DNA from 2 places in the Micromonospora sp. NPDC048835 genome. Region 2 is predicted to be linked to the other one. Evidence: riboswitches for the same ligand, from Rfam matches in the RefSeq annotation. Region 2 holds a riboswitch; the other holds the start of a gene.
What was found. Region 2 has a riboswitch for cobalamin ahead of AB0C15_RS20190 (ribonucleoside-diphosphate reductase subunit alpha). Riboswitches for the same ligand answer to the same signal wherever they lie in the genome.
Positions count from the first base shown of each region.

Region 1: it holds a riboswitch for cobalamin, as region 2 does, so the genes downstream of both, AB0C15_RS01055 (prenyltransferase/squalene oxidase repeat-containing protein) here and AB0C15_RS20190 (ribonucleoside-diphosphate reductase subunit alpha) in region 2, are expected to answer to the same signal.

Region 1 is NZ_JBEZGM010000001.1:258,599-273,728, reverse strand. Features, by position in the region: gene AB0C15_RS01105 (prolyl oligopeptidase family serine peptidase) at 1-268, opposite strand, end outside; gene AB0C15_RS01100 (hypothetical protein) at 290-568, shown strand; gene AB0C15_RS01095 (tetratricopeptide repeat protein) at 779-1,354, shown strand; gene AB0C15_RS01090 (hypothetical protein) at 1,590-1,763, opposite strand; gene AB0C15_RS01085 (AAA family ATPase) at 1,897-2,244, shown strand; gene AB0C15_RS01080 (P-loop NTPase fold protein) at 2,287-2,493, opposite strand; gene AB0C15_RS01075 (ECF transporter S component) at 2,724-3,563, opposite strand; gene AB0C15_RS01070 (ATP-binding cassette domain-containing protein) at 3,560-5,194, opposite strand; gene AB0C15_RS01065 (CbiQ family ECF transporter T component) at 5,191-6,369, opposite strand; gene AB0C15_RS01060 (LPXTG cell wall anchor domain-containing protein) at 6,374-7,252, opposite strand; gene AB0C15_RS01055 (prenyltransferase/squalene oxidase repeat-containing protein) at 7,303-10,032, opposite strand; cobalamin riboswitch at 10,126-10,257, opposite strand; cobalamin riboswitch at 10,310-10,432, shown strand; gene AB0C15_RS01050 (hypothetical protein) at 10,535-11,968, shown strand; gene AB0C15_RS01045 (hypothetical protein) at 12,083-12,352, opposite strand; gene AB0C15_RS01040 (superoxide dismutase) at 12,428-13,147, opposite strand; gene AB0C15_RS01035 (hypothetical protein) at 13,203-13,583, shown strand; gene AB0C15_RS01030 (hypothetical protein) at 13,665-14,570, opposite strand; gene AB0C15_RS01025 (hypothetical protein) at 14,567-15,130, opposite strand, start outside.
Region 2 is NZ_JBEZGM010000016.1:40,782-55,911, forward strand. Features, by position in the region: gene AB0C15_RS20160 (TraR/DksA C4-type zinc finger protein) at 100-444, shown strand; gene AB0C15_RS20165 (N-acetyltransferase family protein) at 602-1,093, opposite strand; gene AB0C15_RS20170 (winged helix-turn-helix domain-containing protein) at 1,655-1,882, shown strand; gene eno (phosphopyruvate hydratase) at 1,992-3,257, opposite strand; gene AB0C15_RS20180 (MerR family transcriptional regulator) at 3,376-4,290, shown strand; gene AB0C15_RS20185 (ribonucleotide-diphosphate reductase subunit beta) at 4,287-5,282, opposite strand; gene AB0C15_RS20190 (ribonucleoside-diphosphate reductase subunit alpha) at 5,321-7,663, opposite strand; cobalamin riboswitch at 7,856-8,072, opposite strand; gene AB0C15_RS20195 (enolase C-terminal domain-like protein) at 8,341-9,735, shown strand; gene AB0C15_RS20200 (FadR/GntR family transcriptional regulator) at 9,743-10,465, shown strand; gene AB0C15_RS20205 (aldo/keto reductase) at 10,476-11,495, opposite strand; gene AB0C15_RS20210 (ATP-binding cassette domain-containing protein) at 11,492-12,304, opposite strand; gene AB0C15_RS20215 (ABC transporter substrate-binding protein) at 12,310-13,362, opposite strand; gene AB0C15_RS20220 (ABC transporter permease) at 13,403-14,410, opposite strand; gene AB0C15_RS20225 (amidohydrolase family protein) at 14,732-15,130, opposite strand, start outside.

The sequences.
Region 1 (15,130 bases), on a different contig from region 2:
GGACGGTGGGCGGCCGGTTCAGCGCTGCGAGTTCCAGCGCCGTCACCCGCCAGTGGGACCGGACACCGTCGGCCACGAGTATGTACGCCGGGTTGCTGGCGCGGCGTATCCGCAGCCGGCTGCCCGCACCGCCCTGCGAGACCAGCACGGTGCGGTCCGGTCCCCTCCGGTCCAGGTCGCGCACCCGCAGTGTGGTGGGCCACCCTCTGGCGTCGGCGGCCACGTAGACGATCCGGTTGCCGTCTGCGGACAGCAGGCAGTCCGGCACGCAGGGTGGCGTCTTGTCCAGATGAGCATCACCACGTACAGCAGGAAAGCCACCAGGGCGGCACTGGGCAGGGTGCCGGTCGCGGCTCGCCAGGCGCCCAAGCACAGCAGCAGCAGCAGCAGCAGCAGCAGCATGCTGAACTGCGCCACGACCTCGGCCGCCGGGCCGATCATGGCGCGTCCCCGCAGGCTCGCGTCCGCCGCCTCCCGCAGTCGGTCCGACCGCAGGCCGAGCCGGCGCTCGACGAAGGACGAGGCTCCGAAGGCCCGGATGGTGAAGATGGCCGACAGCGAGCGGTGAAATTGCCGCGTGGTGCCGGCCCAGTTGCCCGGCCGGGATCTCCACGACCCGGCCCGCGGCGGTCGTGCGTAGCCGCTGGACCATGCGGTTGGCCGAGCGCCCGAGCAGGATCTGGATGCCCGCCTTCAGCGCCGACGCGGCCACCCTCGACGAGTCCGACGCGCTGCTGCGCCGGACCCTCGACCTGGCCGAGCGGGCCGGCGACCGACTGTGCCAGGCCCATGCCCAGATCGGCCTGTGCTACCTGGCGGACTGGCGAGGGCAACACCAGTCAGCCCTGGAACACGCAAGCCATGCCCACGAGATGTTCCGAACTCTCGGCTTCGCGGCCGGGCAGGCCGAAGCCTCACCCGAATCAGCTGGAGTCACGCAGAGCTCGGCGAGTACCAACTCGCGCTCACCTGCGGCAACGATGCCCTCGGACTGCATCAGAACCTCGCCAACCTGGACGGGCAGGCCAGCACCTGGCACGGCATGGGTTTCGCCCACTACCGCCTCGGTCAGTACGCGCAAGCCCTCACCTGCTACCACCACGCACTCATCCTGCTGCAGGATTTGGGCAACCGCTTCTACGAGGCCCAGGTTCTCGTCGGACTGGGCGACACCCATCACGGCCACGGCAACCTCGACGCCGCCGGCGATGCGTGGCGGCAGGCCCTGATCATCTTTGACGACCTGCATCATGCGCGCGCCGCCGCCGTGCGCACCCGGCTGCGCACCCTCGCACCACCAACGCTGACGCCGTCCGCGCGGGCCGAATCTGCGAGCCCTGGCCAAGTGGAATAGTTGTCCATAACGGCGGTGTTCCCGGCCTCGACGAGGGCGCCGCAATCGAACAGGCACGCCGGCATGGCGATGTGGTCGAGGTCGCGGACCTCCCGCTCCCCACAGACCGAGCGCTTTCGAGGTGGGCGGCGCGGATGAGCCCGGCCATGGATGGGCTCGCATCGTGCCGTTCTGCGCGAGAATCAGTCATAGCCTCGGCCGGTCGGGCTGGCGTCGCGCTCGTCAGCGTGCGGGCCTACGCCGGCTCGCGCACACCGCCGGCGTTGCCACCGTCGTCAGGCATCGGTTCGGCCAGGGCTTCTGGCAGTTCGTCCGGTGTGTCGGGTAGCAGCGCGCCCGCGTCGTCGGGCACCGGCTCACGTGGATCGATGGGTGGATACTGTTCGGGGTCGAGATCCGGTCCGGTCATCAGACGAGTATCCATCGCCTCGGGGTCTGCCGCTCGTCAGGCGGAGGGGCCGGCGGCTCACCGCCTTCGGGTAGCTCGGTCAGCAAGCCGTCTCAACCGGACTCGCCACCGACACGGGTGGCACCATCGAAGGATGCCAATGCAGCTCCTCGAGCGCCGGGCCGCGTTGACCACGCTGAGGGCCGCCGTCGAGGCCGCGCTGGGCGGTGCCGGCTCGGTGGCCCTGCTCACCGGTGAGGCGGGGATCGGCAAGACCAGCGTGGTGCGCCAACTGCTCGCCGAGGTCGATCCGGCCGTGCGGGTACTCTGCGGCGGCTGCGACGATCTGATCGCCCCTGCACCTCTGGCGCCGCTGGGCGAGGCGGTGGCGAATCATGGGGGTCCGCTGGCGACCGCCCTGGCCGCGCCGCACCTACCGACCGCAGCAAACGCCGCAGCCGGGGCGTACCCGTTGGTCGCCCGCAGCTACGGCCATGGCTGACAACCAGGCCCACCGGAACGGGGAGCAGGAACAACCGGCGACCTACACAACCTTCCCCCACCAAGGCTTACGCACTAACTCGAACTCCCATGGATCCATTCGAACCACGAGAACGTGCCCGAGCGCAGAAAGATCCTTCGCGATGAGGTTAAGCGCTGTCGACTTACCACCACCCCAGGCGCTGTGAATTCCGACAGTGACCGGGTCTAGACCTCCCGAGCCCACAATGCGCGCGACGACGTCGGCGATGGCATCAAAACCGAGAAGATCTTCGTCGGCGGCTAGCTCCCACGACCCTCTAGGGCAGCCGCGTGCTACACATGTCCCATTTCTAAACCACCAAAAGGTGCGTCAGAACGCGCGTGACCATAGCGGAAGGCAACGACAAACACAGAGCGACTGGGCAGCACACGGCGACCATGATTGCGAGCGGTGCCCGAAGACCTCAACTGGTCCCCTGGAGGGCGAAACTGGTTGCCTTACGCATGTCGATTCGTCGTTGCGTTGGCGTCCACGTCAGTGACAGCGCTCGTGAACTTCGGGGTCGCTTGGAAGTGCGCCCGGCGGGCTGCACGGCGAAACGCACCCAGCACGGCTGGTCCGGCGAGGGTGACGAGGACGGCCGTGGTGACCGCCCGTCCGGTGTCCCAGCCCAGCGAGGTGACGCTGAAGAAGGTCAGGTACCGGTGGAGTTGTTCCAGCATCGGCAGACCGGGCTGGTAGGCGATTGAGCTGGTTGGGTCGAGGGAGAACGGCCAGAACGACAGGTTGAGCATGAAGCCGAAGAAGTACCCGCTGACTGCGGCGTAGGCGGCGAGCAAGAAGATTTCCGCCCGTCCCCGGACCCTGGGCAGCAGGCCGGCGAACATGCCGACCCAGGCGCAGCCGAACATCTGGTACGGCATCCACGGTCCCACTCCCCCGGTGAGCAGGGCGGAGGCGAACAGTGACGTGCAGCCGAGCGCGAACCCGAATCCGGGCCCGAAGACCCGACCGGCGAGGACGAGGATGAAGAAGACCGTCTCGATGCCCGCCGTGCCGGCGCCGAGTGGTCGCAGGGCCGCGTTGATCGCGGACAGCACACCCAGCATGGCGAGCGCCTTGGCGTCGATCCTGCCGTCGGCGATCTCGGCGAAGATGACGGCGAGGACCAGGAGCAGCAGCACCCCGAACATCAGCGGCGGGGTCTGGGTGGAGCCGAAGGTGCCCGGGGCGACGACGAACGGCCAGAGGAACGCGACGAAACCCAGGAACGACGCCATGGTGATCGCGAGCACCGCGCGGCCGGGCACGCGGACGGCGACGGTCAGCGTGCTCACGTGCGTACCTCCGGATTGTCGAGGGCGGCGGCGACCTGCCCGACCGTCAGGTAGGGCAGCGGCGCGAGGATCTTCGCGACCTGCGGGGCGAACGTGGGCGACGCGGTGAGCACGGTCGGGACGGGGCCGTCGGCGATGATCTCACCGTCGGCCATGACCACGACCCGGTCGGCGGTGGTGGTGGCGAACTCGACGTCGTGGGTGGCCACGACGACGGCGCGGCCCTGTGCGGCGAGGTCGTCGAGGGTACGGGTCAGCGCAGCTTTCGCCTGGTAGTCCAGGCCACGGGTGGGTTCGTCGAGGAGTAGCACGCCGGGGGTGACGGCGAGTTGGATGGCGAGGACCAGGGCAAGTTGCTGCCCGGCGGACAGGTCCCGGGGGTGGCTGTCGCCGTCGATGCCGGCGGCGATGGCGTCGAGGAGACGCCGGGCGGTGCCCGGTTCGGCGCCGTCGCGGTCGGCCTGGTCGAGTTCGGCGTCGACGGTGTCCAGGTAGAGCAGGTCGGTGGCGGTCTGCGGGACGAGGCCGACGAGTCGGCGGGCCCGGCTGGCGCTGACCCGGCCTGGGTCGAGGTCGCCGTGCGCCGGGTCGGGCACGCTGATGGTGCCGCCGTCGCAGCGGCCCGAGCCTTGCAGGGCCCAGAGCAGCGATGACTTGCCGGATCCGTTGCGGCCCATGAGCGCGGTGATCTCACCGCGGACCAGTGTCAGGTCGACGCCGCGGACGGCGACGACCGGTCCGTGGCGGACGATCACGCCGGCCGCGGTCAGGGCGTTGCGGGCGTCGCCGTGGGAGTGTCGGTGTGGTCGCGGCGGTGTCGGGGGTAACCGGTCACGTAGGGCGGCCGCGTGCCGGCGGGCGTCGCGCACGGACAGGGGTAGCGGTGACCAGCCGGCCAGGCGTCCGAGTGCGACCACGGGTGGCGCGACGGTGGTGCCGGCGATGAGGGTGGCCGGGTCGCCCTGGCGGACGGTGCCGTCGCGGGTGACGTGGATGAGCCGGTCGGCGTACGGCAGGACGCGTTCCAGTCGGTGCTCGGCCAGCACGACTGTGACGCCGAGGTCGTGGACCAGTCGGGTGATGGTGGCGAGGACGTCGTCCGCGCCGGTCGGGTCGAGCGCGGACGTCGGTTCGTCGAGGACCAGTACCCGTGGGTGGGCGGTCAGCGCCGCGCCGATAGCGACGCGTTGCTGCTGACCACCGGAGAGTTCGTGCAGGCCACGGTGGCGCAGGTCGGCCAGGCCGAGCAGGTCGAGGGTCTCCTCCACCCGGGTCCGCATGACGGCCGGGTCGAGGGCGAGTTGCTCCATCCCGTACGCCAGTTCCTCCTCGACGGTGTCGGTGACGAACCCGGCGACCGGGTCCTGCCCGACCACGCCGACCAGGTCGGCGAACTCGCGGGGTGGGTGGTCGGCGGTGTTCCGGCCGGCGACGCGGACGCTGCCCTGCAGGGTGCCGCCGCTGAAGTGCGGGACGAGGCCGTTGATCGCACCGAGCAGTGTCGACTTTCCCGCGCCGGTGTGCCCGACGACCAGGCACAGCTCCCCCTCGTCGATGTCGAGGTCGACGTCGCGCAGTGTGGGGCGGGACGCCCCGTCGTAGGTGATACTGACGCGCTCGAAGCGGATCATGACGGTGCTCCTGCGGTGTCGGCGGCGCGGCCTCGCACAGGTTCGGGCTCCGGGCGGTGGGGGCGCGGGGGTGTCGGTGCGGCGATCGCGGCGAGGGCGGCGACGAGGATCGCGGCGGCCGGTAGGGCGGGCAGGCTGGGCCAGTGCAGCGGATAGAGGCTCGGGTTGACCGCGGCGGGGTCGTAGCCGGTGCCGGCACTGAGCACGACAGCAGTGACGACGCCGCAGCCAGCGACCGTCCACTCCGGCCACTGCCACGGGTCGGGCCGGTACCGGCTGCGGGAGACGCGACGCCCGCCAAGGGCGAGCCCGGCCACGCAGAGCAGCACGCCGCCGCCGAGACCGCCGAGCCCGACGGGGCGGGGAACCCCTGGGTCGAGCAGTCCGTACGCGCCGACGCACAGGCCCGCCATGCCGGTGAGCATGAGGACTCCGGTGAGCCGTCGCGAGGCGGGTGTGGCGGTGCCGACGCGGCCGTAGCCGCGCGCGTCCATGGCGGCTGCCAGCCGCAGCGACCGGTCCAGGGCGTCGTGCAGGACCGGCATCATGATGGCCCGAAGCGCGCCGAAACCCTTGGTCCGTCCGGCGCGGAGACGGCGGGCTCGGGCGACGCGTTGGACGCTCTCCACCAGTTGCGGTGCGACGCTCAGCGAGACGGTGACGGCGACACCCAACTCGTAGAGCGCACCGGGAAGGACCCGCAGCGCGCGTTTGGGGTTGGCCAAACTGTTGGCGGCGCCGATGCAGCACAGCAGACAGGCCAAGCGGAGCCCATCGACAGCCGCGGACAGGGTCGCCTCCAGGGAGACCGGACCGCCGATCTGGATGCCCGCGTACCAGTCGGGGGTGGGCAGGTGCGGAAGCCGGAACAGGATGTGGTCCTCGGGGGTCATTCCGGAGGCGAAGACCGTCCGGAACACCACCCGGATCGCGATGATGATCAGGGCCAGGTAGAGGTAGTAGCGGAACGCCCGCGCCCAGGGTGCGTCGGTGCGGCGGACGGTGACGACGAACCCGAGCACCGCGAAGATGAGCAGCAGCAGCAATGGGTTGCTGGTGCGGCTCGCGGCGGTCGCGAGGGCGAGCGCCCACAGCCACCAGGCCACCGGGTGCAGGGGGCGAGGCAGCCGGGCTACCGCGAGGCGGTGCGGGAGATTGGTGCGGATCGGGGGCATCGGGTCAGGTGCGGCGTCGCCGCCAGCCGACGACACCGCCGACCAGGGCGAGGACGGCGAGCAGGCCGACGGTGATCAGTGCCGGCAGCGCCGAGCCGGTGTCCTGACGGGCAGCCGTCGCGGTGGGCGCCGCGTTTAGGATCCGGGGTCCGTCGGGGGTCGCGCTCGACGGCCTGGGCGACACTCCCACTGCTGAAGGCGTCGGGCTGGTCGGAGGCGTCGGCGTACCGCCGATCGGGACGGATGTCGGCGCTCCCGTCGGGGGGAGGCCGGGTGGGGGGTTGCCGACTCCGGGGTTACCCGGTGCCGGCGGGTTGCCGGCAGCGGGCGGGTTGCCGGCGCCGGGCGGGGCCGTGGGTGGCGCGGCCGGGGGTGGAGCGGTGGTGGGGGTGCCGATCGGCGTGTTGTTGCGGGCTCGGACGCTGTCCGGGCTGAAGGTGGGCCGGCCCTGGGTGCCGCCGATGTCGGTCGCTCCGAAGATCCACAGGTCGACGCTGCCGGGCTTGGGTTTGTAGCTCATCGCGCCGAGTTGGCTGTAGACCCAGGTGTTCTGCCCCGGGTCGGCGTGCCAGTACGACCAGTAGGCGCTGGCTGGTGGGGTGAGAGCGCACCTCTCGTCGGCGGAAGTGGGGTACTGGGTGCCGCCCTGGTGGCCGGCGTAGCCGATCCGGCAGATGAACGCCGGCCCGTCGTGCTGCGTCCCGGTGGTACGCCAACCACCCTGGTTGAGTAGTTGGTAACCGGTGGTCGGGGTGGTGCCGCAGGAGCGCAGGAGTGGCCCGCCCCACTTGCTGAAGTCGACGGCGAGGACTACCCCGGACGATGTGGTGCACTGCCCGATCGGCAGCGGCGCGGCCACCGCGGTCACGGGTGTCCCCGCCACCATGGCGACGATCGATAGGGCCGCGGCCGACCGCAGCCACCTGCGGGCCCTCACGAGACACCACCGTCGCCGGTCACCGCGCGCCGTCGTGCGGAGATCCGCAGCAGGATGCCGGCGACGACGAGCACGAGCGCCAGGAGGGCGATGGTCAGGATGGACGCGCCGGTGCGGGGCAGGTGGCCCGACGGCTGCCCTCCGGCGGCCGGCGACGACGGGACCACGCTTGTCGACGGGCTCGCTGACGACGACGGGCTCGCTGACGACGACGGCGTCGCAGACGGGGTCGGGGTTGGCAACGGGGTCGGATCCGTGCCCGGCAGCCCGTGCACGTCGCGGGTCAGCGTGGCGAACGAGGTGCCGGTGGCACCGCCCACGACCTGTGTGGACGCGCGCACGTCAGAGCCGGCCTGCCCGTCGGCGGCGACGCTGAAACCGCCGTCGTCGTTCTGCTGACTGGCGAGGAAGGCCAGGGCCTTGTTGATTTGACCCGCGTAGGTGGTGCCGCGCAGGGTGAGGCCCTGGATCGCGAGCGCTGTGGAGTTGGTGGAGTCACCGGCCGCGCCCGGGAACCCGCCGTGCCCCTTCTGGGTCGAGGCGATCCAGGCCAGCGCCTTGTCGACCGCGCCGGCCGCCGACGGGTCCTCGGTTGCCAGGGCGAGGGCCATCGCGGCCATCGCCGTGCTGTCGACGTCCCTGTCGGCATCCGCCGCCGGGATGAGGCTGGGGAAGGACCCGTCGGCGCGTTGCAGTCCCTTGAGGAACTCGACCGGCTTGGTGGCGGCCTCGCCCTGGCCGGCGCGGTGCTGCGCGATGATGCCGAGCGACTGCCCGAACACCGAGGTGGCGTACCGGTAGTTGCCGGCCCCGGCGCAGCCGGTGAGCGCGTCGGTCTTGGTGCAGGTCACGTCGCTCAGGGCGGCGATCAGGTCGTGTCCACCGAAGGAGCGGGGGTCGTAGCCGGTGACCTGGGCCAGTAGGGCCATCTTGCCGATCGCGCCGCCGACGGCGTAGTCGGTGCCGACGCCCAGCCACATGTCGACGGTGAAGCCGTTGTCGCCGACCGCGCCGCCGCCGCGCAGGAACTCCACGATCGCCCGCAGCTTGGCGTCGTCCCCGCCGGTGGCGGCCAGGGCGTAGGCACCGTCGATGCTCAACCCGAAGTCGGGGAAGCCGGGGAACGACTCGTAGTACCTGCCGTCGATCAGGTTCGTCGGCGCGACGAGGTAGGACACCCCCTTGACCAGATCGGGTCGCGGTCCGGCCGGTGGCGGCGTCTCACCCAGGTCGGCGAGGTTCTTGCCGGCCAGCGCGAGCGCCGCAGCGGCGGTGGCGGGCAGGTCAGCGTCCGGGTTGCTCGGGTCGGGGCTGAGCCCACCGCCGGGGACGATCCGGCTGACCAGCAGGCCGGTGGCTGCCGCCGCCCGGTCGCCGTCGCCCAGCACGACGAGGGCCTGCGCGGCGTGCCCGGTCGAGTAGGTGTCGGTCAGTCCCGCCCCGGTGTACGGCTGGTAACCGCCGTCGGGCTCCTGCGCCGTGGCCAGGAACGCCTTGGCCGAACTGAGCGCCGCGTCGTGCGCGCCGAGCGTGTGCAGCGCCAGGACGGCGAGGGTGGTGGCTGCGAGGTCGGGGTCGCAGGCTTCGGTGGGGCTGCGCCAGACACCGGCGAAGGCTCCGATCGTGCACTGCTGCTCGGTCAGGCGGGTGACGGTGGAGGCCGGCGGGGTGACGCCGGCGCGCTTGAGCGCGAGCAGGGCGGTCGCGTGGGTCAGCGGATCGCTCGATCCGGCGAAGTCACCGGCGGCGGCGCAGCCGGCGTCGGCGTCGGTCGCGGTGCAGACCCGGTCGGTGAGCGTGGCGATCAGGTCCCGGTCGCCGAACGCGCGCGGATCGCCGCTGGTGCTGGTCAGCAGGAGCGCGAGGCTGGCGACGTTGGCGATTCGGGGTGGGGCGGTGCCACCGTTCGGGAAGATGGCGCCATCGACGTGCGCCCGCAGATAGTCGACGATCTTGGTGAGCGTCTGGTCCTGCCCACCGGTGCCGGCCAGGGCGGTGGCGACGGCGATGGTCCGGTAGTAGTCGACGAAACCGTTGTCGACGTGGTCGCCGTCGGCGAGCTGCCCCACCAGGTAACTCGCCACCGCCTTGACCTGCGCTTCCGTCGGTCGCGTCGGCACGGGCGTCGAGGTCGGGGTCGCCGTCGGAGTCGGGGTGGCGGTCGGAGTCGGGCCGCTCGCGCGCACTGACGCGGGGGTGAAGCTCGGTGCCCCGGTGGTGCCGCCGATGTCGGTGCCGCCGAAGACCCACGCCTCGACCTCACCCGGGCCCGGCCGCTGCGCCATCGCGCCGAGTGGACTGTAGGTCCAGTGGTCCTGCCCGGCCGGTGCGATCCAGTAGGACCAGTAGGCCGACGCCGGTGGCGTCAACTGGCACGCCTCGTCGGCCGGTGTCGGGTGTTCGGCACCGGACGCGAAGTCGGGCGATCCGATCCGGCAGATGAAGCCAGGGCCGTCGTGGGCGGTGCCGGTGGTGGTGAAGCCCGCCTCGTGCAGCAGGTCCAGGCCGGTGGTCGGGGTGGCGTCGCAGCCACGTAACACCGGTCCGCCCCAGGCGGCGAAGTCGACGGCGACGATCGCGCCCTGGGTCGGGGTGCAGGACTCCAGCGGATCGGCGAGCGCGGCGCGGGTCGGCACCACCAGCGCCACCGCGCCGAGCACCGCTGCGGCGACGGCCGCCAACCATGCCGCAGGAACGCGCGACGTTCGACTGACCAGGGGGGACATGGCGACTCTCTCGGGGGCTAGCGGCGCAGGCGCGGACGCGGACCCCGAGGACAAGCCCCGGAAATCTGGCTCCGCGCCGTGTACCTCGACGGCGCTGCGGTGCTCTATCCAGCCAGGTAATCCGACTCGTCCCGAGAATGGGACCTACGGCTGCGGGCCAGCGCCGGACTTTGACCGGCTTCCCCTGACTGCTGGATCGCGGCCATCGGACCACACCCGCGACCACCTCGTCAACGCAAGACCGTGTCATGTACCTAACAGCGCGCGGTAGGGGCTTCCTCCCATAACGTGACCGCGTCATCGCGTGGGGGAACCCGGTGGGAATCCGGGGCTGACGCGCAACGGTGAGGACGGTCCGCCGTCCCGAGCCCGACTACCCACGTGGTGACGCAGCACCTGCGGTATCCGTCCCACGCGTCCTGCGGCCGGCCCGCCCCGCTCCCGCCGGCCCCTCCCGGGCTCCGGGTCGAGGCAGTCGTGCCCGTACCCCCAAGGAGACCCGATGTCCTCACGCCTCTCCTCCGGCAGCCACCGGAGACGAATCGCGACAGCTCCCGCCACCGCGCTGATCGCCACCGTCGTCGCTGTCGCGACCGGTGCAGCGCCCGCCGCCGCGACCTCGACCGCGGCGCAGATCGCCACCGCCAAGACCAACGGTGTCGCCTACCTGCGCACACTGCAGGCCGCCGACGGCAGCTACGCCAGCGGCGGACTGTCGAACGAGTGGGCGTTCAGCGCGTTCGCACCCGCCGGCGTCGCGGCGGTGGACGTCTACCCCTCTGGCGACACGACCAAGAACGCCCGCACCGTCTACCGCAACCAGCTCTCGGCCGCGTCCTGGCCGAGCAGCACGCCGGTGGTCACCGACTACGAGCGTGGGGTGCTGAACGCCTACGCCGCCGGCATCGACCCCGCCCGGGTCTCCTCCACCCGTAACCTGATCGCCGACACCATCGCCTACTGGCAGACCGGCTCGGCCGGTTACTACGGCCCGCCGGCCAACTTCAACGGCACCGTCTTCGGCACTCTCGCCCTGGCCGGTGCGAAGACCCAGTCCGGCGCCGCCCGCGTACCGCAGGCCCTGCTCAACCTGTCGATCACCCGGATCCGCAACAACCAGCACAACGACGGCGGCTGGACCTTCACCCAGGCCGAGGGCAACCCCACCCAACTCGCCGCCGCCAGCGACATCGACATGACCGGCGCGGCCATGGCCGCGCTCTGCGCCGCCGGGGTCCCGAACACCGACACCGACGTCGTTCAGGCGAAGAACTTCCTCAAGAGCAAGCTGGTCAACGCATCCGGCGCGTTCAGCTCGATGTTCGGCGTCAACACCGACTCCACCGCCTGGGCGGTCTCCGGCCTGAACGCCTGCGGCATCCCGAGCCAGGGCACCGACTTCACCACCACCGCCGGCAAGACCCCGATCGACTTCCTGCGCGCGCAGCAGCTGAGCGGCGGCGGGTTCAAGTACCTGCCCACAAACACCACCCCGTCGGCGTACGCCTCCATCGACGCGGTACGCGCGCTCGCCGGCGCCGGCTACACCGCCGCTCCCCCGACCCCGGTCACCTCCGGCGCGCCCACCTGGGTCGCGGCAAGCGGATTCACCACGGGCGCCGCCACCCGACTCGCCGTGATCGTCGACAACGGCAGCGGCAGCATCAAGCCGTGCGCGGTCACGCTGACGCCGACCGCCGCCACCACCACCCTCGGCGCGGTGCTGGACGCCGCCGTCGGCTCGGCCACCCCGAGCGGCTGCGTCACCTCTCTTCTTCCCACCAGTGGCACCGGCACCATCACCTCGATCAACGGCCTGGCCAACAGCGGCTCCTCGACCTGGAAGGTGTCCCGCGACGGCGGCACCCCGGCCACCGCGACCCGCGGCACGACAGTGACCGTCGGCGACACGATCTACCTGCGCTACGGCGCCTGACCGCCGGGTAGCGCGATGGTCAGCGGCGGCCGGGCCGCCGCTGACCATCCGTCCGGCTGATCCGCCCGCCGCCGCTCAGCCAAGGGTGACGAGGTGGAAGACCGGACGGGTTGATCAGCTATCCAAGTCGTCACTGGGGTGAGGACAGCGATGGCATGCGTCTGCGCCCGGTAGCCCGGGACGTACGGGCGCGGCGAGCAGTCCCTCCAGGCGGGCCACTCGACGTCGGGTGTCCTTCAACTGCTGGCGAAGCTGGTGCGCCTGGGCCTCACTGGCACCGAGTTGCCGACGGGCGGCGTCGAGCCGCTCGAAGTCGGCCACTGTCAGCGCGATCATCGACTGCCCGTCCATCGTCACGACACGGTGTTCGATCTTCCGGCGCATCGGGCCCCTTCGGGTGGGCGGTGGGCGTTGCGGCTGCCCGCTGGGTTCCGCTCGTGGGCGGAACCCAGCGGACCATCATGCCGGCGGGGACTGGGCGGTCTCGGCCAGGAGCAGGGACAGTTCCCGGACCAGGTCGTCCATGGACTGACCGCTCTGCGCCTTGACCAGGCCCAGCGCGAGATCGGCCAGCAGGTAGAAGCCGAGGGTACGGGCCTGCCCGGAGCTGAACGCCGACATCAACTCCTCGGCGCCGGCGGGGTCACCGCGGTGTTTCGCGGCGATGACCCCGGCGGCGCGCTGGACGATCTCGGCCGCCTCGGGGGTGTACCCGCTCACTGCCCTACGTTGCCGTGGTGGTCGTAGACCTGCTCCACGATCAGCCGCCGGCTCAGTGGTTCCCAGGCCAGAACCCCCCCAGCCCGAGCCCTGCACACCCTTCGTCGCCGCCGACAACTGACCGGCGAACCCGTCGAACGAGCCGAAGTGCTCGTCGATCGCCGCCGCCAACTCGCCGTCGGGACGGTCGCCGCCGTCCGGGGACAGGTTGTTCCAGAAGATCGAGTGCAGCACGTGCCCGGACAGGTTGAACGCACAGGTCTTCTCCAACCCGACCAGCGTCGCGTAGTCGCCCTTGTCACGGGCCTCGGCGAGCCGGTCGAGCCCGTCGTTGGCGCCCTTGACGTACGCGGCGTGGTGCTTGTCGTGGTGCAGCTCCAAGATCTCGCCGGACATGGCGGGTTCGAGTGCGCCGTAGTCGTAGGGCAGCCACACCGCACCGACTCCCGCCGACGGCATCCCCCGCCGCTACGTGTTGGCCGCAGTGATCTGCTGCGGCGTGTGCGGCCGAATCATGGACTCCCACTGGATACACAGCCGACCCGGCTACCGCTGCCGCCACGGACACACGAGCACCCGCACCAGGACCTCCGCCCAACCGACGATCCTCTACATCCGGGAAGACCACCTGCTCGACCGCATCCGACACGACCGCTGGCTACACCGTCGCCATCCCGAACTGCGCAGCCCCGACCCGGAAAAACTCGCCAACTACCTAGGCACCAACAACATGATCATCGTGTGTGACCACCACGCGTGGACCATCGAAGCCGAAACCGCGATCTACCCGCTCACCCCGGCGGGGAACTTCCTCGCCATGACAGCAAAAATCCCCGCCCAACGGGACCGGGATCGCTCGAAACACGAAGAAGAATCACGCTTCGTGTGGAAATAACGTGTCCGAAACCCAATGCCCCACGGCCGTTGACGCTCAGCGCAACCCTGAAGCTCGCGCGAGGCTAGCGATCGTAGTGATCTATCGCTCGCCCCGGCGGGCCGAACGGACCGGGGCGATGCAGGGTCGGCCGACGCGAAACACGGCGAGCGGTTGGCCGGCGACCCGGTCGGCGAGCCGACCGGCGGTCACGGGGCAGTCGATGAGCTGGCTGAGCGGATGGACCGCCAGGTCGTGCCGGGCAAGAGCCAGCCACGTACGCAGCAGACGTCGGCCTGAGGTGATCTGGTCGTCGCCGTCGGCGGCGAGGAGGACCAGGACGCTGCCGTCGTAGCGCAACAGGCCGCGGCCGCTGGCGGCCAGCAGCGCCGGCAGGCCCAGTCGGCGGGTGACCGGGTACGCGCGCAGCGCGGCGGACAGGACACGCGCCTCGGTCCGGGACAGGCTGAGCGCCCGGTCCGTGAGTCCGTCGAGGTGATATCGCGGATGGCGTGGACTGAGACGCAGCCAGTCCCGCAACTCGACGGCGACGGCAGGTGTGCGGAACATCCACCGGTCGGCGACGGCCAGGTCCGATACGAGGTCTCGGGTGGGGACGTGCGCGATACCCGGCTCGAGATCGGCGAGGACGGCGTCGTCGACGTACCCGGGTGCGTATGGACCACGGGCGACCCGGCGGGCCTCGATGTCGGCGATCGTGAACGGAGTCGCGTACCTGTGTGCCGCGGGGACCAGTCGTGGACCGGGTGCCACGGTGACGCTGAGGCCGAGTTCGGCGGAGACGATGAGGCATGTCTCGACGAACGCGCCGATACCGAGGGTCAGGTCACGCCCGGTCGGGTCGGAGTCGGGCAGGCGGCACGCGGGATCAACGTCGATGGTGATCTCATCGGTGTGGTATTCCGGTCGCCACGGCTGCGTGTTGTGTGCGCTTGGTGCCCGCCGGCAGATCGCCTCGGTAGCCCGCAACTGCTCGACCCAACTCACACCGTTGTTCCTCGCTCGTAGAAGGTGTACCCGTGCAGTGGCCGCCCACCCGCGCGCCGGTACTGAGCGGCCGAAGCGACGTTCGTCCGCTCGACGAAGGTGCTGCGCAGCGTCCGGTAGCCGTTGCGGGCGAGGTTGCGATGCAACTCCCGGGACAGCAGCGTCAGGTACCCGTTGCCCTGCTCATCGGGAACGGTGCCCTTGATGATGAGGACCGCGTCCCGCCGGTACCGGCCGCGGGTGGCGAGAAGCCGGAGTTGATTGACTACGCCAAGCCGACCGCCGACGCTCATCAGGTAGTCGGAGATGTCCGGCACGGTGACGACGAACGCGACGGGTCGGCCGGCCTTCTCCAGCCAGAGCAGCAGCGCCTCGTCGAGTAGGAACGCCAAGCCGTCGGTCTGCTCCGCCAGTTGCTCGGCGGAGATGTCGGTGTAGTAGTCCAACTGCGCGAAGCTCGCGTTGAGCATCCGGCGCAGGATCGGCAGTTGGCTGCGCAGGTGCCACCGGGAGCCGTGCCGGATGACGAGCCGTTCGGCGGCCATCCGAGCATCGTCGAA
Region 2 (15,130 bases):
AGACCACCACCGACCCTACGGCCACCCTCGGCACCGTTGTCGACGACGTGGTCCGCCCTGCACACCCGTAACTTCCGATAGCGGTACCGTGGACCTGCCATGACCAGCCACCCCCGCGAGGAACTGCTGCGGCTGCGCGCGCAGACCGAGGCGCAAGCCGTCGCCCTGGAGAGCGACCTGCGAAGCCTCTTCGAGGCGTCCCGGTCGTCGAACGCCGACGACGAGCACGACCCCGAGGGCAGCACCATCGCCTTCGAACGCGCGCAGCTCACCGCCGTCCTGGACGCCACCCGCCGACGGCTGGCCGAGTTGGACGTCGCTCTGCGACGGGTGGACGACGGCAGCTATGGCGTGTGCGAGGGCTGTGGCCGCCCGATCCCCGCCGAGCGCCTCGCCGCCCGTCCGGCGGCGCGCACGTGTGTGACCTGCGCCAGCCGCCGGTGACGGCACGGGCTGACCCCTCCGCCCGACCGTCGCGTCCGACTGCTCGGGAGGACGGCCGAGGGCTCGTGGTGCGCGCCCCCGACCCGGCCGAACCGCCGCCGCTACCCGGCATCCGGCGGCGTTGTCGCGCCCATGCCGGGCACGACCTCACCGGCGCTCAGGCGGGGCTGCGCCGTTCCAGCAGGACCACGTCACGCCAGCGTCCGTGGTGGCAACCAACCCGCTCGCGTACGCCGATGACCCGGAACCCGGCCCGCTGGTGCAGCGCCAGGCTGGCGGTGTTCTCCGGGAAGACCCCGGACTGGATCGTCCAGATGCCGGCGGCCTCGGTGGAGGTGATCAGCGCGTCCAGCAGCAGTCGGGCGACGCCACGGCCCTGGGCGGCCGGGTCGACGTACACGGAGTGCTCCACCACTCCGGCGTAGACCGCGCGGGTCGAGGTCGGCGAGACGGCGACCCAGCCAAGGATGGTGCCGTCGCTGTCAACCGCCACGAAGCGGTGAGCGCTCAGGCGCCCGGCGTCGAACGCCGCCCAACTCGGCGCGGTGATCTCGAAACTGGCGTCACCGGTGTCCAGGCCGGCCTGGTAGATCGCCAGGACCCGGTCGGCGTCGGCGTCGGTCATGGGCCGCACGGCAATGTCGACCATCAGCGGGTTCCCTTCCGCAAGAGACCAGGCGAACGTCCTGACACCCGTCGGATCAGACGGCTGCACAGATCAGGTGAGTGTCAACCTAGAGGAGTCCCTTCTCGGGGAACCGCCGTCTTCACTTCTGCAACATGATCGACGCGGCGTCCGCGACGACACCCAACGACCAATCGAGCTGACGGCATGTGCCCTGATTCGCGCATTCGAGGCAGCCGCCTGAACGCCATGTCCGGTCGAGTGCCCGAGTCCAGTGCGCATCAAGAGTCCTCATCGCGGCGAACAACTCGTCTGCCCGACTCACAGGTTTATCAATCGGCACGGCGCCACCCTCCCGCGATCACCACGTTGGGCCCCACCTGGGGGCAGAGACCATGTGTCGTGCTCCCCAGGTGGGTGTGCGGCCGAGGACCCGGGAGTTTGCCGAAACCAGGGAAACCGGCCAAGCAGGAACTTATTCCTACTTGTAGGAGTAGGTCAAGTCATCTCCTGGAACTTGTTGGAACAGGTCTACTCGTGATCAGATTGGACTGCCGAAACCAGGAAACCTACGGAGTTCGACCCATGTCAATCGAGCGAGTGGACTACCGGCGCATCGCCAACGAGATCGCGGGAAAGATCAAGTCTGGTGAGCTCGCTCCGGGCGAGAAGCTGCCATCCACCCGTGAGCTGGCCGAGCAGTACGGCGTACACATCTCCACCATCAACCGGGTCATGACGATCCTCAAGGATCGCGAGTTGGTCGAGGGCCACCCAGGCAAAGGTGTCTACGTCGCAGAAGCCGAAAGCTGACAGCGAGCCACCCTCGCCGCGATCTTGCAGTTTCTGTCCTGACGTAGAGGGCATCTCACGCATTTTGACGACCGAAACTGCAAGATCGGCGCGGCAGGGGTGACGGGCCTCAGTGACGACCAGCGTAGAGCGCGCGGTCGCCTAGTTCCTCTTCTATGCGGATGAGCTGGTTGTACTTGGCCGTGCGGTCGGAGCGCGACAGCGAGCCGGTCTTGATCTGCCCGCATCCGACGGCCACCGCCAGGTCGGCGATCGTGGTGTCCTCGGTCTCGCCGGACCGGTGCGACATCACCACCCGGTACCCGGCCTTGTGGGCGGCGTCCACGGTCGTCAGCGTCTCGGTGAGGGTGCCGATCTGGTTGACCTTGACCAGGATCGCGTTGGCGTACCCCCCGTCGATCCCGTCGCGCAGCCGGTCGACGTCGGTGCAGAAGACGTCGTCGCCGACCAACTGCACGCGCTCCCCCGCAGCCGCCGTCAGCCGCTTCCAGCCGACGATGTCGTCCTCGGCCATCGGGTCCTCGATCGAGCTGATCGGGTACCGGGAGACCAGGTCGAGCAGGTAGTCGATGTGCTCCGCGACGGTGCGCCGGCGTCCCTCGCCGACGTAGTCGTAGACGCCGTCTTGGAAGAACTCCGAGCTGGCCGGGTCGAGGCAGATCAGCACGTCGGCGCCGGGCTCGTAGCCGGTGTCCTCGATCGCGCGCAGCACGAACCGCAGCGCCTCGTCGGCATCCGTGAAGGTGGGCGCGAAGCCGCCCTCGTCGCCGACGTTCGTGTTGTGCCCGGCCGCGGCGAGGGACCCCTTCAGGGTGTGGAAGACCTCCGCGCCCATGCGGACCGCCTCGGCGAAGGTCTGCGCTCCGACCGGCGCGATCATGAACTCCTGGAAGTCGAGCGGGTTGTCGGCGTGCGCCCCGCCGTTGATGATGTTCATCATCGGCACCGGCAGCAGGCGGGCGCCGACGCCACCGACGTAGCGGTAGAGCGGTTGCCGGTGGGCCGACGCCGCCGCCTTCGCAGTCGCGAGGGACACCGCCAGGATCGCGTTGGCGCCCAGCCGGCCCTTGTCCTTCGACCCGTCGAGGTCGATCATCGTCTCGTCGATCAGGGCCTGGTCCTCCGCGTCGAGCCCGAGCACCGCGTCGGCGATCTCGCCGTTGACCGCGGCGACGGCCCCGCTGACCCCCTTGCCGTGAAAACGCGTCCGGTCGCCGTCACGCAGCTCGACCGCCTCGTTCGCCCCCGTCGACGCCCCGGACGGCACGGCCGCCCGGCCGGTCGACCCGTCGGCGAGGACCACGTCGGCCTCCACCGTCGGGTTACCCCTGCTGTCGAGGATCTGCCGCGCCCGCACCCGACTGACTGCCGTCATCACACACTCCCTGCTCATGCCGCCTTTTCGCAGCCAGACTGGCAGGAAACGGCGGCCCTGGCACCGCGACGATCGACACGTTGACCCGTACCCCGGGGTGCGGGTTTAGGGTCGCGGGATGCGGGTGGGTGAGTTGGCACGGCGGACCGGGACCACAGTCCGGGCGCTGCGGTACTACGAGTCGGCCGGGCTGGTCGTGCCCCGACGGTTGAGCAACGGCTACCGCGAGTACGACCCGATAGCGGTGCGGCTGGTGGCCCAGATCCGCGAGCTGATGGCGCTCGGCCTCACCGTCGAGGAGACCCGGCCGTTCGTGGAGTCGATCGCCGGTGGTGCCGACGACACCGACGTGTGCGCGGCGGCGCTGGCCACGTACCGCAGCACCATCACCCACCTCCAGGAACGGATCGGCAGGTTGAGCGCCCAGCGCGACGCGCTCGACGCGCGCCTCGACGCCGCCGCGACCCAGGTCGTGCCCGGCGGTGCGGCGCAGGGCGGTGACCCGGGCGCGCTTGTCGGCGTCACACTGCCGCCGCTGTCGTTCTACGGCACCGACGGCCGTCCGGTCGATCTCGGCGCGCTCGGCGCCGGCCGCAGCGTCATCTTCGTCTACCCCCTGACCGGGCGGCCCGGCGTCGACCTGCCCAACGGGCTGCTGGAGGTACACGGCGCCCGGGGCAGCACCGAGCAGGCCGCCTGGTTCCGTGACCACCACGCGGAGCTTCGCGCGGCCGGCGCCGCCCGGGTGTACGGGCTGTCCGCGCAGTCGACCGGGTACCAGCGGGAACTCGCGCACCGGCTGCGGCTGCCCTACCCGCTGATCCCCGACCCGAGGTTGAGCCTGGCCGAGGCGTTGGGGCTGCCGACGCGCACCGCCGGCGACATGACGCTCTACGAGCGGTTGACCCTGATCGTCACCGACGGCGCGGTCGAACACGTCTTTCACCCGATCCCGGACCCGGCGTCGCATCCCCTCGAGGTGATGCGGTGGCTCACCAAACGACGCCAGGCCCCCGGATCGGCCGCCGCCTAGAAGTCGTCGTCGAAGGCCACGGTGCCGCTCACCCCCACCTGGTACGCCGACACCCGCCGCTCGAAGAAGTTGGACAGCTCCTGCACGTCCTGCAACTCCATGAAGGCGAACGGGTTGCTCGACCCGTAGTGCGGGGCGATGCCGAGCTGGGCGAGGCGGCGGTCGGCGACGTGCTGGAGGTACTCCCGCATGTCGGTAAGCGTCAGGCCGGGCACACCGTGGCCCAACAGGTCCTCGGCGAACTGCACCTCGCACTCGACGGCCTCGGTGAGCATCTGGCGCACCTGGTCGGCGAGGTCGTCGTCGAACAGGTCCGGCTCCTCGGAGCGGACGGTGTCGACGACGTCGAACGCGAACGCCATGTGCATGGACTCGTCGCGGAACACCCAGTTGGTGCCGGAGGCGAGGCCGTGCAGCAGGCCGCGGGAGCGCAGGAAGTAGACGTACGCGAACGCACCGTAGAAGAACAGACCCTCGATGCAGGCGGCGAAGCAGATCAGGTTGAGCAGGAACGTCCGCCGGTCCTCGCGGGACCTCAGTTCCCGGAGTTCACCGAGCGAGTCGATCCAGCGGAAGCAGAACTCGGCCTTGCGACGGATCGACGGGATGTTCTCGATCGCCGCGAACGCCGCGAAACGCTCGGTCTCGTCGGGCACGTACGTGTCGAGCAGGTTGAGATAGAACTGGACGTGCACGGCCTCCTCGAACAGCTGCCGGGACAGGTAGAGGCGACCCTCGGGGCTGTTGACGTGCTGATAGAGGTTGAGCACCAGGTTGTTGGCGACGATGGTGTCGCCGGTGGCGAAGAACGCCACCAGGCGGCTGACCAGGTGCCGTTCGGCCGGCGACAGCTTGTCCAGGTCGGTGAGGTCGGCGTGCAGGTCGACCTCCTCGACGGTCCAGGTGTTGCGGATCGCGTCGCGGAACCTGTCGAAGAAGTGCGGGTAGCGCATCGGGCGGAGGGTGAGGTCCATCCCGGGGTCGAGCAGCATGTGCGTGGTCCTCGTGTCGGTGGTATTGGCGGCGGGGGTCACTGGCACGCCTCGCACGACTCGGGGTTCTCCAGCGAGCAGGCGAGCGCCTCCGCGTCGAGGGCGACGGACGCGAGGGCAACTGGCGCGGCGGGTGCCACGGCGCTGACGGTGGCCTGCTGGATCCGGGTGGCGGGGCGTGAGCGCAGGTAGTAGGTGGTCTTCAGCCCGGCCTTCCAGGCGTACAGGTACATCGAGGAGAGCTTGCCGATCGTCGGTGCGGCCAGGAACAGGTTCAGCGACTGGGACTGGTCGATGAACGGGGCACGGGCGGCGGCCAGGTCGATCAGCGCCCGCTGCGGCAGCTCCCACGCGGTGCGGAACAGCTCCCGTACGCCGGCCGGCAGTTCGGCGATGTCCTGCACCGACCCCTCGGCCCGCTTGATCGCCGACCGGATCCGGTCGGTCCACAGCCCCCGGGCCTTCAGCTCGCGTACCAACGCGGTGTTGACCTGGAGGAACTCCCCGGACAGCGTCTCGCGCTTGAACAGGTTCGACACCTGCGGCTCGATGCACTCGTAGCACCCGGCGATCGAGGCGATGGTCGCCGTCGGCGCGACCGCCACCAGCAGCGAGTTACGCAGGCCGTGCGCCGCGACCTCTTCCCGCAGGGCCGCCCAGCGTGCCGTCTGCGTACCCTGGACACCCCACAGGTCGGGCTGGAGCTGGCCCCGCGCGGCCCGGGTCTGCGGGTACGCCGGGTGCGCGCCGAACTCGCGCGCCAGGTCGGCGGAGGTCTCCAGCGCGGTCAGGTACAGCTCCTCGCTGATCCGGGTGGACAGTTCCCGGGCGGCCGGCGAGTCGAAGGGCAGCCGCAGGGCGAAGAAGACGTCCTGCAACCCCATCAGCCCGAGCCCGACGGGCCGCCAGCGGGGGTTGCTCGCCGCCGCCTGCGCGGTCGGGTAGTAGTTGATGTCGATGACCCGGTCCAGGAAGGTCACCGCGGTGCGGACCGTGGCGCGCAGCCGCTCCCAGTCGATGCCGCCGTCGGCGAGATGGGCGGCGAGGTTCACCGAGCCGAGGTTGCACACGGCGGTCTCGGCGTCGTTCGACACCTCGACGATCTCGGTGCAGAGATTCGACAGGTGTACCACGTTGCCCGGCTCGGCGGTCTGGTTGCACAGCCGGTTCGACGCGTCCTTGAAGGTCATCCACCCGTTGCCGGTCTGGGCGAGGGTCCGCATCATCTTCCCGTACAGCTCCCGCGCCGGGACCTGCCGCACGTAGCGGCCCTGCGCCTCGGCCTCCCGGTACGCGGCGTCGAACCGCTCCCCCCACAGGTCGGGCAGCTCGGGCACCTCGCTCGGGTCGAACAGCGACCACATCTCGTCGGCCTCGACCCGGCGCATGAACTCGTCCGGGATCCAGTTGGCCAGGTTGAGGTTGTGGGTGCGCCGGGCGTCCTCGCCGGTGTTGTCGCGCAGGTGCAGGAACTCCTCGATGTCCGGGTGCCACGGCTCGAGGTAGACGCAGGCCGCGCCCTTGCGCCGGCCGCCCTGGTTGACGGCGGCGACGCTCGCGTCGAGCGTGCGCAGCCACGGCACGATCCCGTTGGACTGCCCGTTCGTGCCCCGGATCAGCGCTCCCCGGGAGCGGACCCGGGAGTACGCGATGCCGATGCCACCGGCGAACTTGGACAGGTTGGCGACCTGGGCGTACCGGGCGTAGATCGAGTCCAACTCGTCGAGCGGGGAGTCGACCAGATAGCAGGAGGACATCTGGGTGTGTCGGGTGCCGGAGTTGAACAACGTCGGTGAGCTGGGCAGGTAGGCCAGGCTGGACATCAGCCGGTAGAAGCCGACCGCCTCGTCCGCCGTCCGGGACAGGCCACAGGCCACCCGCAGCAGCCAGTACTGCGGGGTCTCCAGCACCAGTCGGCTGGTGGGGTGGCGCAGCAGGTAGCGGTCGTACACCGTGCGCAGGCCGAAGTACTCGAACCGGCGGTCAGCGTCCGGGTCGACGGCGTGGTCCAGGGTCGTGGCGTGCGCGGCGACGAACGCGGCGGTGTCGTCGCCGATCAGACCCTCGGTGTGCCCGGCGCGGATCGCCGCGCTGAACGAGGTGATGCCCTGTCGACGCACCTCCTTGTCGACGTACCCGGCGAGCAGCCGCGCCGCGAGGCGCGAGTACTGCGGTTCCTCACCGATCATCTCGGCCGCCGTCTGGATGGACAGCCGGTCCAGTTCCGCGGTGGTCGCGCCGTCGTAGAGGCCGCTGATGGTTCGGGTGGCCACCCGCATCGGGTCGACGTCGGTCAGGTCGTCGGCCCACCGCTCGACCGCTCGGACGATCTTGTTCACGTCCACGGGTTCGGTGCCGCCGTCGCGCTTGCGGACCTGCATCGGCGTTCGCCGCAGGGTCGCGTCGCCGCTGGCCGGGACTACCTCGGTGACTGTCACCACTCGCTCCTCGGAGTTCGAGACCTGGTGGCCCGGACGCGAGGAGACAGACACCGACGGACGCCACGCCGCTGCGGGCGTGGGTCAGGTGGCGTCGGCCGTCCCACGCGGCCTCGGACCGCCGCCCACCCGGGTGCGGGTACGCGGCGCGCTGGCAGGTCTTCGGACTCGCGGGCACGACCGGGCTCGCCGGTCTCCTACTGGCCGTCGCTTCCCAGGCCGAACGTGGCCCAGTGCTGATGACGGCTGTCGTTCCCACTCACCGCTGCGGGACAGTCCCGGATTTCCACCGGGTTCCCTGTTGCCTCGACCGCACCGGATGAGCGGCCGAACCAGCTGCGCTCGACACCATATATAGGGACGCAGCCGTTGTCACACCCCACATGTCGGTCTCGGGCGTGTCGGGAGCGTTGCGGTGACCACCGTCACCAACCCCGGGACGCACACTGCGGCCGACCGACGCCGGGAAGCGGCGACGAGGCGGCGTCTTCGGGTGTCGACAGTCGACAAACATCATATGTCTGCGCCCCTGGAGTGATCGACAACGTTGACGTTCTGGACCGGCCCTCCGTATACTCCCAGTGATCATCTGATCTTTAGCCTAGCCGGGCGAGGAGCGCATGCCGCAGATCACCGCCGTCACCGTCGAAGACGTCCGCTTCCCCACCTCCCTGACCGCTGACGGGTCAGACGCCATGAACAAGGACGGCGACTACTCGGCGGCCTACGTCGTCCTGCACACCGACGGCGTCGACGGCGTGGGCGCGCCACTCGCGGGGCACGGCCTCACCTTCACCATCGGTCGAGGCAACGACATCGTCGCGGCGGCAGCCGTCCACCAGGCCCAACTTCTCGTGGGCATGGACGTGGCGACGATGGCCGCCGACATGGGCGCGGTCTACCGCCTGCTCACCTCCGACTCGCAACTGCGCTGGCTCGGCCCGGAGAAGGGTGTCGTCCACCTGTCCCTCGCCGCCGTGTTGAACGCGTCGTGGGACCTGGTCGCCCGGGTCGCCGACAAGCCGCTGTGGCGACTGCTCGTCGACATGTCCCCCGAGCAACTCGTCGACATCGCGGACCTGCGCTACCTGTCCGACGCGCTGACCCGGGACGAGGCACTGGCCATCCTGCGGGCCAAGGAGGGCACGAAGGCCGCCCGCCTCGCCGAGCTGGACCGGACCGGCTACCCCGCCTACACCACCTCGGCGGGTTGGCTCGGCTACGGTGACGACAAGCTACGCCGGCTGTGCCAGGAGGCGGTGGACACCGGCTACGGCTACGTCAAGCTCAAGGTGGGTGCCAACCTCGACGACGACATCCGCCGGTGCGCGATCGCACGGGAGATCCTCGGGCCGGATCGCAACCTGATGATCGACGCCAACCAGGTGTGGGACGTCGGCCAGGCCATCGAGTGGGTCACCGCCCTCGCCGAGTTCAAGCCACTGTGGATCGAGGAGCCGACCAGCCCCGACGACATCCTCGGCCACGCCGCCGTCCGCCGAGCCGTCGCTCCGATCGGTGTCGCCACCGGCGAGCACTGCCACAACCGGGTGATGTTCAAGCAACTGTTCCAGGCCGAGGCCATCGACTTCTGCCAACTGGACACCGGCCGGCTGGCGAGCATCAACGAGATCGTCGCCGTGTTGCTGCTCGCCGCGAAGTTCGACGTGCCGGTCTGCCCACACGCGGGTGGCGTCGGGCTGTGCGAGATGGTCCAACACGTGTCGGTGCTCGACTACGTCGCGATCTCGGGGGACCTCACCAACCGGGTCACCGAGTTCGTCGACCACCTGCACGAGCACTTCACCGACCCCTGCATCATCCGCGACACCGGCTCGGGCAGCGGATACGTCCTGCCCAGCGAGCCGGGCTACTCCACCCGGATGCGCCAGGAGTCGGTCGCGCTCTACCGGTTTCCCGACGGCCACTACTGGGCGGCGACCGAGCCGACTACCGTGTCATCTCCGGAGCCGTACGTGATCGCGGGTGGAGAGGCCACCCTCGCCGGCCGCTAGGGGAGTCATGTCTCGCACTGACGAAGTGGTCAACGGCATCAAGCGGATGATCCTCGAAGGGCAGTTCCGACCCGGAGACCGGCTGCCCATCGAGAAGGACCTCGCCGAGTCGCTCGGCGTCTCACGGGGCTCGCTGCGCGAGGGGATGTCGGCCCTGTCGATCCTCGGCATCGTCAACATCCGTCAGGGCGACGGCACCTACGTCACCAACCTCGACGCGCCACAACTGCTGGCCCCGATGGGTTTCGTGGTGGACTTCCAGGGTCAGGGCGACCCCCGGCACATCCACACCGTCCGGCGGTTGCTGGAGTGCGAGGCCGCCTGCCTGGCGGCGACCAGGATCACCGACGAAGCCCTGGCCCAGGCGGGTGACCTGCTCGACGAGGCGGCCCGGTTGATCGGCCAGTCACCGCCGGACCATGAGCGGATCATGGAAATCGACATCGCCTTTCACCGGATCATCGCGGTGCACGCCGAGAATCCGGTGCTGGTCGGCCTGATCGAAGCCTTCGCCGGGCGCACGATCCGCGGGCGGCTCTGGCGGAGCCTGCACGAGGAGGGCGCGGACCTGCGCACCCATGACGAACACGTGGCGATCCTGAAGGCCCTCGTGGCACGCGACCCGGAGCGGGCCCGCACCCGGATGGCCAACCACCTGATCGGGGTGGAGGAGTCGTTGCAGGGGTTACCCGACGACGGTGACACGGCTGTCGAGGCGGCTCGCCCCTGACCGCCGATCCTCAGGGCTGCACCTCGAGCAGCCCCTCGTCGTACAACGCCACCCAGAGCTGGTCCGGGACGTCGACGTCGGACCGGCGCAGGGTCTCGGTCACCTGGGCGCCGTCGCGCATGCCGACGACCGTCGAGACGACGGCCGGGTGCCGGCGGACGAACGCCAACGCGGCCTGGGGCAGCGTGACGCCGTACGTCTGACACACCCGTGCGATCCGACGAGCCTGGTCGATCACCTCGGCCGGCGCCTGCCGGTAGTCGTAGACGGCGTCGGTCGACGGCATGTCCCGGGCCAGCAGCCCGGAGTTGTAGACCCCGGCGACCACCACACCGACGCGACGGGCCTGCGCGAGGGGCAGCAGGTCGGTCAACGCGCCCTGCTCCAGCAGGGTGTACCGGCCGGCGCACATCACCACGTCCACGTCGGTCTCCGCCACGAAGCGGGCCAGCATGGCGGACTGGTTCATCCCCGCACCGACGGCGCCGATCACGCCCTGCTCCCGCAACTCCACCAATGCCGGGATCGCCTCGCTGGCGGCCTGTTCCCAGTACTGGTCCGGGTCATGCAGGTACACCACGTCGATCCGGTCCAGGCCGGTACGCCGAAGGCTCGCCTCCAACGACCGGCGTACGCCGTCGCGGCTGAAGTCCCAGACCCGGCGGTGGTCGGCGGGAACGTCGAACCCCTCCGGGTCCCGCAGGTGTGCCATCTCCGGCGACGGCACGAGCAGCCGGCCGACCTTCGTCGACACCACGTACTCGTCGCGTGGGCGAGAGCGTAGGGCCGCTCCCAGCCGCCGTTCGGACAGGCCCAGGCCGTAGTGCGGTGCGGTGTCGAAGTATCGGATGCCGCCGGCCCAGGCGGTGTCGACGGCGGCGGCGAACTGCTCGTCGGAGGTCGCCCGGTAGAGATTGCCGCCCTGGGAGGCGCCGAAGCCCAGTGGGCTCAGCCGCAGCGGCGGGCCTGCGCCGCCGCGGCTCGCCGGCTGCGCGGAGCCGTGGGCGCCTCCCTGGACGGCCGCCGTCACCGCTCGTCCCGACCCGCGCTGGTGCTGCCGGTCATCGCGGCGACCAGATCGTCGGTGGTGGCCTCGTCGGCGCGGAGTTGGGCCGCGCGCCGACCGAGGCGCAGCACCTCGACCCGGTCGGCGATCTCGAGGACCTGCGGCATGTTGTGGCTCACCAGCACCACCGACATGCCCGCGTCGCGGGCCCGCCGGACGACGTCGAGCACCCGCCCGGTCTGGACCACGCCAAGCGCCGCGGTGGGCTCGTCGAGGATGACCACGTTCGTCGCCCAGATGATGGCCCGGGCCACCGCCACGCACTGCCGCTGCCCGCCGGACAGCATCGCGATGGGGGTGGTGACCCGGGGAATGCGTACGCCCAGTTCGTCGAGGGCGGCGGCGGCACCCTGCCGCATGGCGCGTTTGTCCAACAGCCCGAGCCGACCGAGTGGCCCGGAGCGCAGGATCTCCCGGCCGAGATACAGGTTGGCGGCCACGCTGAGGTCGTCGGCGACGGCGAGGTCCTGGTAGACCGTCTCCACCCCGGCCCGACGGGCATCGACCGGGGTGGAGAACTGGACCGGACGGCCACCGACCCGGATCTCGCCCTCGTCCGGCGGGTGCACACCGGACAGGGTCTTGATCAGGGTGCTCTTGCCGGCGCCGTTGTCACCGATCAGTGCGACGACCTCACCGCGGCGGACCGTGAAGTCGGCTCCGCGCAACGCCTCGACGTGCCCGAACCGCTTGACGATGCCGCGGGCTTCGAGCACCGGCGGCTCCGCGTCGGTGGGTTGCTCGTCGCTGGTCGCGGTGGCCGTGGGGTTCACGCCCATCACTGCACCGGCGGGTTGGCGCAGCTGGGCTCGAGCACCGCCTTGATCTCCGCCGAGTCGATGTTCTTCTTGGTGACGAACGTGACGCCGGTGTCGGCCGACGCCAACGGCGCCTTGTCCCGAAGGTGCTTGACCATCTTGTCGACGCCGAAGTAGCCCATCTTGAACGGGTTCTGCACGACGAGCGCCGAGATCTGTCCGTTGCGCACCCCGGCGATCTCGTCCGGGGCGGCGTCCCAGCCGATGATGACCACCTTGCCGGACTTGCCGGCGGCCTGGATGGCCTGCGCGGCACCGAGCACGCTCGGCTCGTTGGCCGCGAAGACGCCCTTGAGGTTGGGGTTGGCGGTGAGGATGTTCTCGGTGACCCGGCGGGCCTCGTTGACGTCGCTCTTGCTCGGCTGTTGGCCGACCAGCTTCAGGTTGGGGTACTGGGCGAGGCCGGCCTTGAAGCCGTCGACCCGCTCGGTGTTGGTCTGCGATCCGGGCTGGAACTCGACGAGCGCCACCTCGTGGTTGCCGGGGCCGAGTTCGGTGGCGAGCAGCTTCGCCGCCTCCGTCGCCGACGCCCGGTTGTCGGTGGCGAAGAGAGGCACCTCCGCCGGCTGCGGGCTGGTGCCAGAGTCGATCATGGCTACCGGAATGTTCGCGGCGAGCGCCTTGTCGGTCGCCGGCGCCAGCGCGCTGGAGTCGGTCGCCGCGTAGACGATGCCGTCGACCTTCTTGGTCACGAAGTTCTGGATCAGGTTGACCTGGCCCTCGACGTCGGTCTCGGCGGTCACGCCGTCCCACTGGACGGTGACGTCCCCCGCGCGCTGCGCGGCGCACTCGGCGCCCGCCTTGACGGTGTTCCAGTAGTCGGCTCCGACCGCCTTGGGGACGACGGCGAGCTTCAACGGGCCGCTGGTGTCCTTTGTCGCGCCGTCGCCCCCGTCGCGGACCTCGACTCCGCCGCAGGCGCTGAGCAGAGCGGTCGCCGCGGCGGCGGCCAGGATCGCCTGCGCGCGCAGGAGTCGTCCTCGCGTCCGCCGGCTGGTGGTGGTGTGTGCCATGGTGTGTGTCCTTCCTCGTTCGGACTCTCGGAATGGCATGTCAACCCCGTGATTCCAGCCGCCGGCGGCGGTACTGGTCGAAGTAGACGGCGGCCCAGATGATCACGCCGACGATCACCTGCTGGTAGTGGATGCTGATGTCGAGCAGAACGGCGCCGTTGCGGACCAGGGCGATGAGGAACGCGCCGATGATGGTCCCGACGATGCGGCCCTGCCCGCCGAACAGGCTGGCTCCGCCGATGACCGCGGCGGCGATGACGTCGAGTTCCAGCGAGATCCCGTAGTTGGGCTGACCGGAGTTGACCCGGGAGGCGGCGATCATTCCGCCCAGCCCGACCAGCACGCCGGCCAGCACGTACACCCCGGTCAGGTGCCGCCCCACCCGGATGCCGGAGCGGCGGGCCGCCTCCAGGTTGGAGCCCATCGCGTAGGTGTACTGACCGAAGCGGGTCTGGGAGAGCAGGAAGGCGACCCCGACGGCGACCAGGACGGTGATCACCACGGCGAACGGAATGCCGAGGATCTGCCCGTTGCCGAGCAGTTGGAAGGATCGGGGCAGGCCGTAGACGCCGACCGCCCCGGTGATGATGAAGACGAGGCCGCGACCCACGGACATCGTCCCCAGTGTCGCGATGAACGGCGGGATCCGGGCGACAGTCACCAGCAGCCCGTTCAGCAGCCCGGCCAGCGCACCGACGCCGATCGCGACCGCCGTCGCCGCCCAGAGTGAGAAGCCGAGGTCACGCACGACCATCGCGCCCAGCACGCCGGCGAGCGCGGCGACCGACCCGACGGACAGGTCGATGCCCTTGGTGATGATGACCATCGTCTGGGCCGTGGCGATGATGGCGATCACCGCCGTCTGCGCCCCGATGTTGAAGAGGTTGTCGGCCGTCAGGAAGTAGGGGCTCGCGAAGGTCAGGGCAATGAACAGGACGACCAACGCGGTTGCGGCGGTGAATTCGGAGACGGCGTGCGAGACGCGTTCCCGGAACCAGTCGCTGAGCTCGCCGCGTTGCGTGCCGGCGGTTGCCTCGGCGCTACTCATCGTCGGACCTGACCTCCCCAAGCGTGGCGCCAGCACCCGACGGGGACCCGCCGAGGAGCCGAACGCCTGTGAGCGACCGATCCGGCCCGGACGGCGGTACGGCTGGATGGCCCGCACACCGCCCGAGATAGGTCGGATGTTTCCCACGATCAGGCGTTACCTTGCCACGCGTTCACGTGTGTTGCCAAGGTCTTGCGGGCATGTTTTGCCATCGTTACTTGCGCCCTCGGAGGCATACGTCCGACCTAAGCGAGATCGGCTGCCGTCGCTAGCATGTTATCGATAACACGCTATGTGCCCAGCTCCGGAGTCGCTGTCGCCTCAGGACGGGGCCAGCCGGTAGACCCGGCCGGCGGTGCGGCGCCAGATCGCGGCGCGCTCGTCGTCGGAGAGCGGGTCCAGCAGGTCACCGAGGACGCTGACCCAGCGTGTGTACGAGGTGACGAGCAGGCACACCGGCCAGTCCGAGCCGAACATCAACCGGTCCGGCCCGAACACGTCGAGGGCGTGTTCGACCGCGGGCCGCAGGTCCGCTGTCGTCCAGGAGCCGCCGTCCACTTCGGTCACCAGGCCGGAGAGCTTCGCCGTCGTGTTCGGCTCGGCCGCCAGCGCCCGCAGGTCGCGGCGCCAGTCCCCGAGGTCGTCGCGCCCGAGCGGGGGTTTGCCGAGGTGGTCCAGGACGAACCGCACCTGCGGCAGGTCGCGGACGAGCCGGGTGGC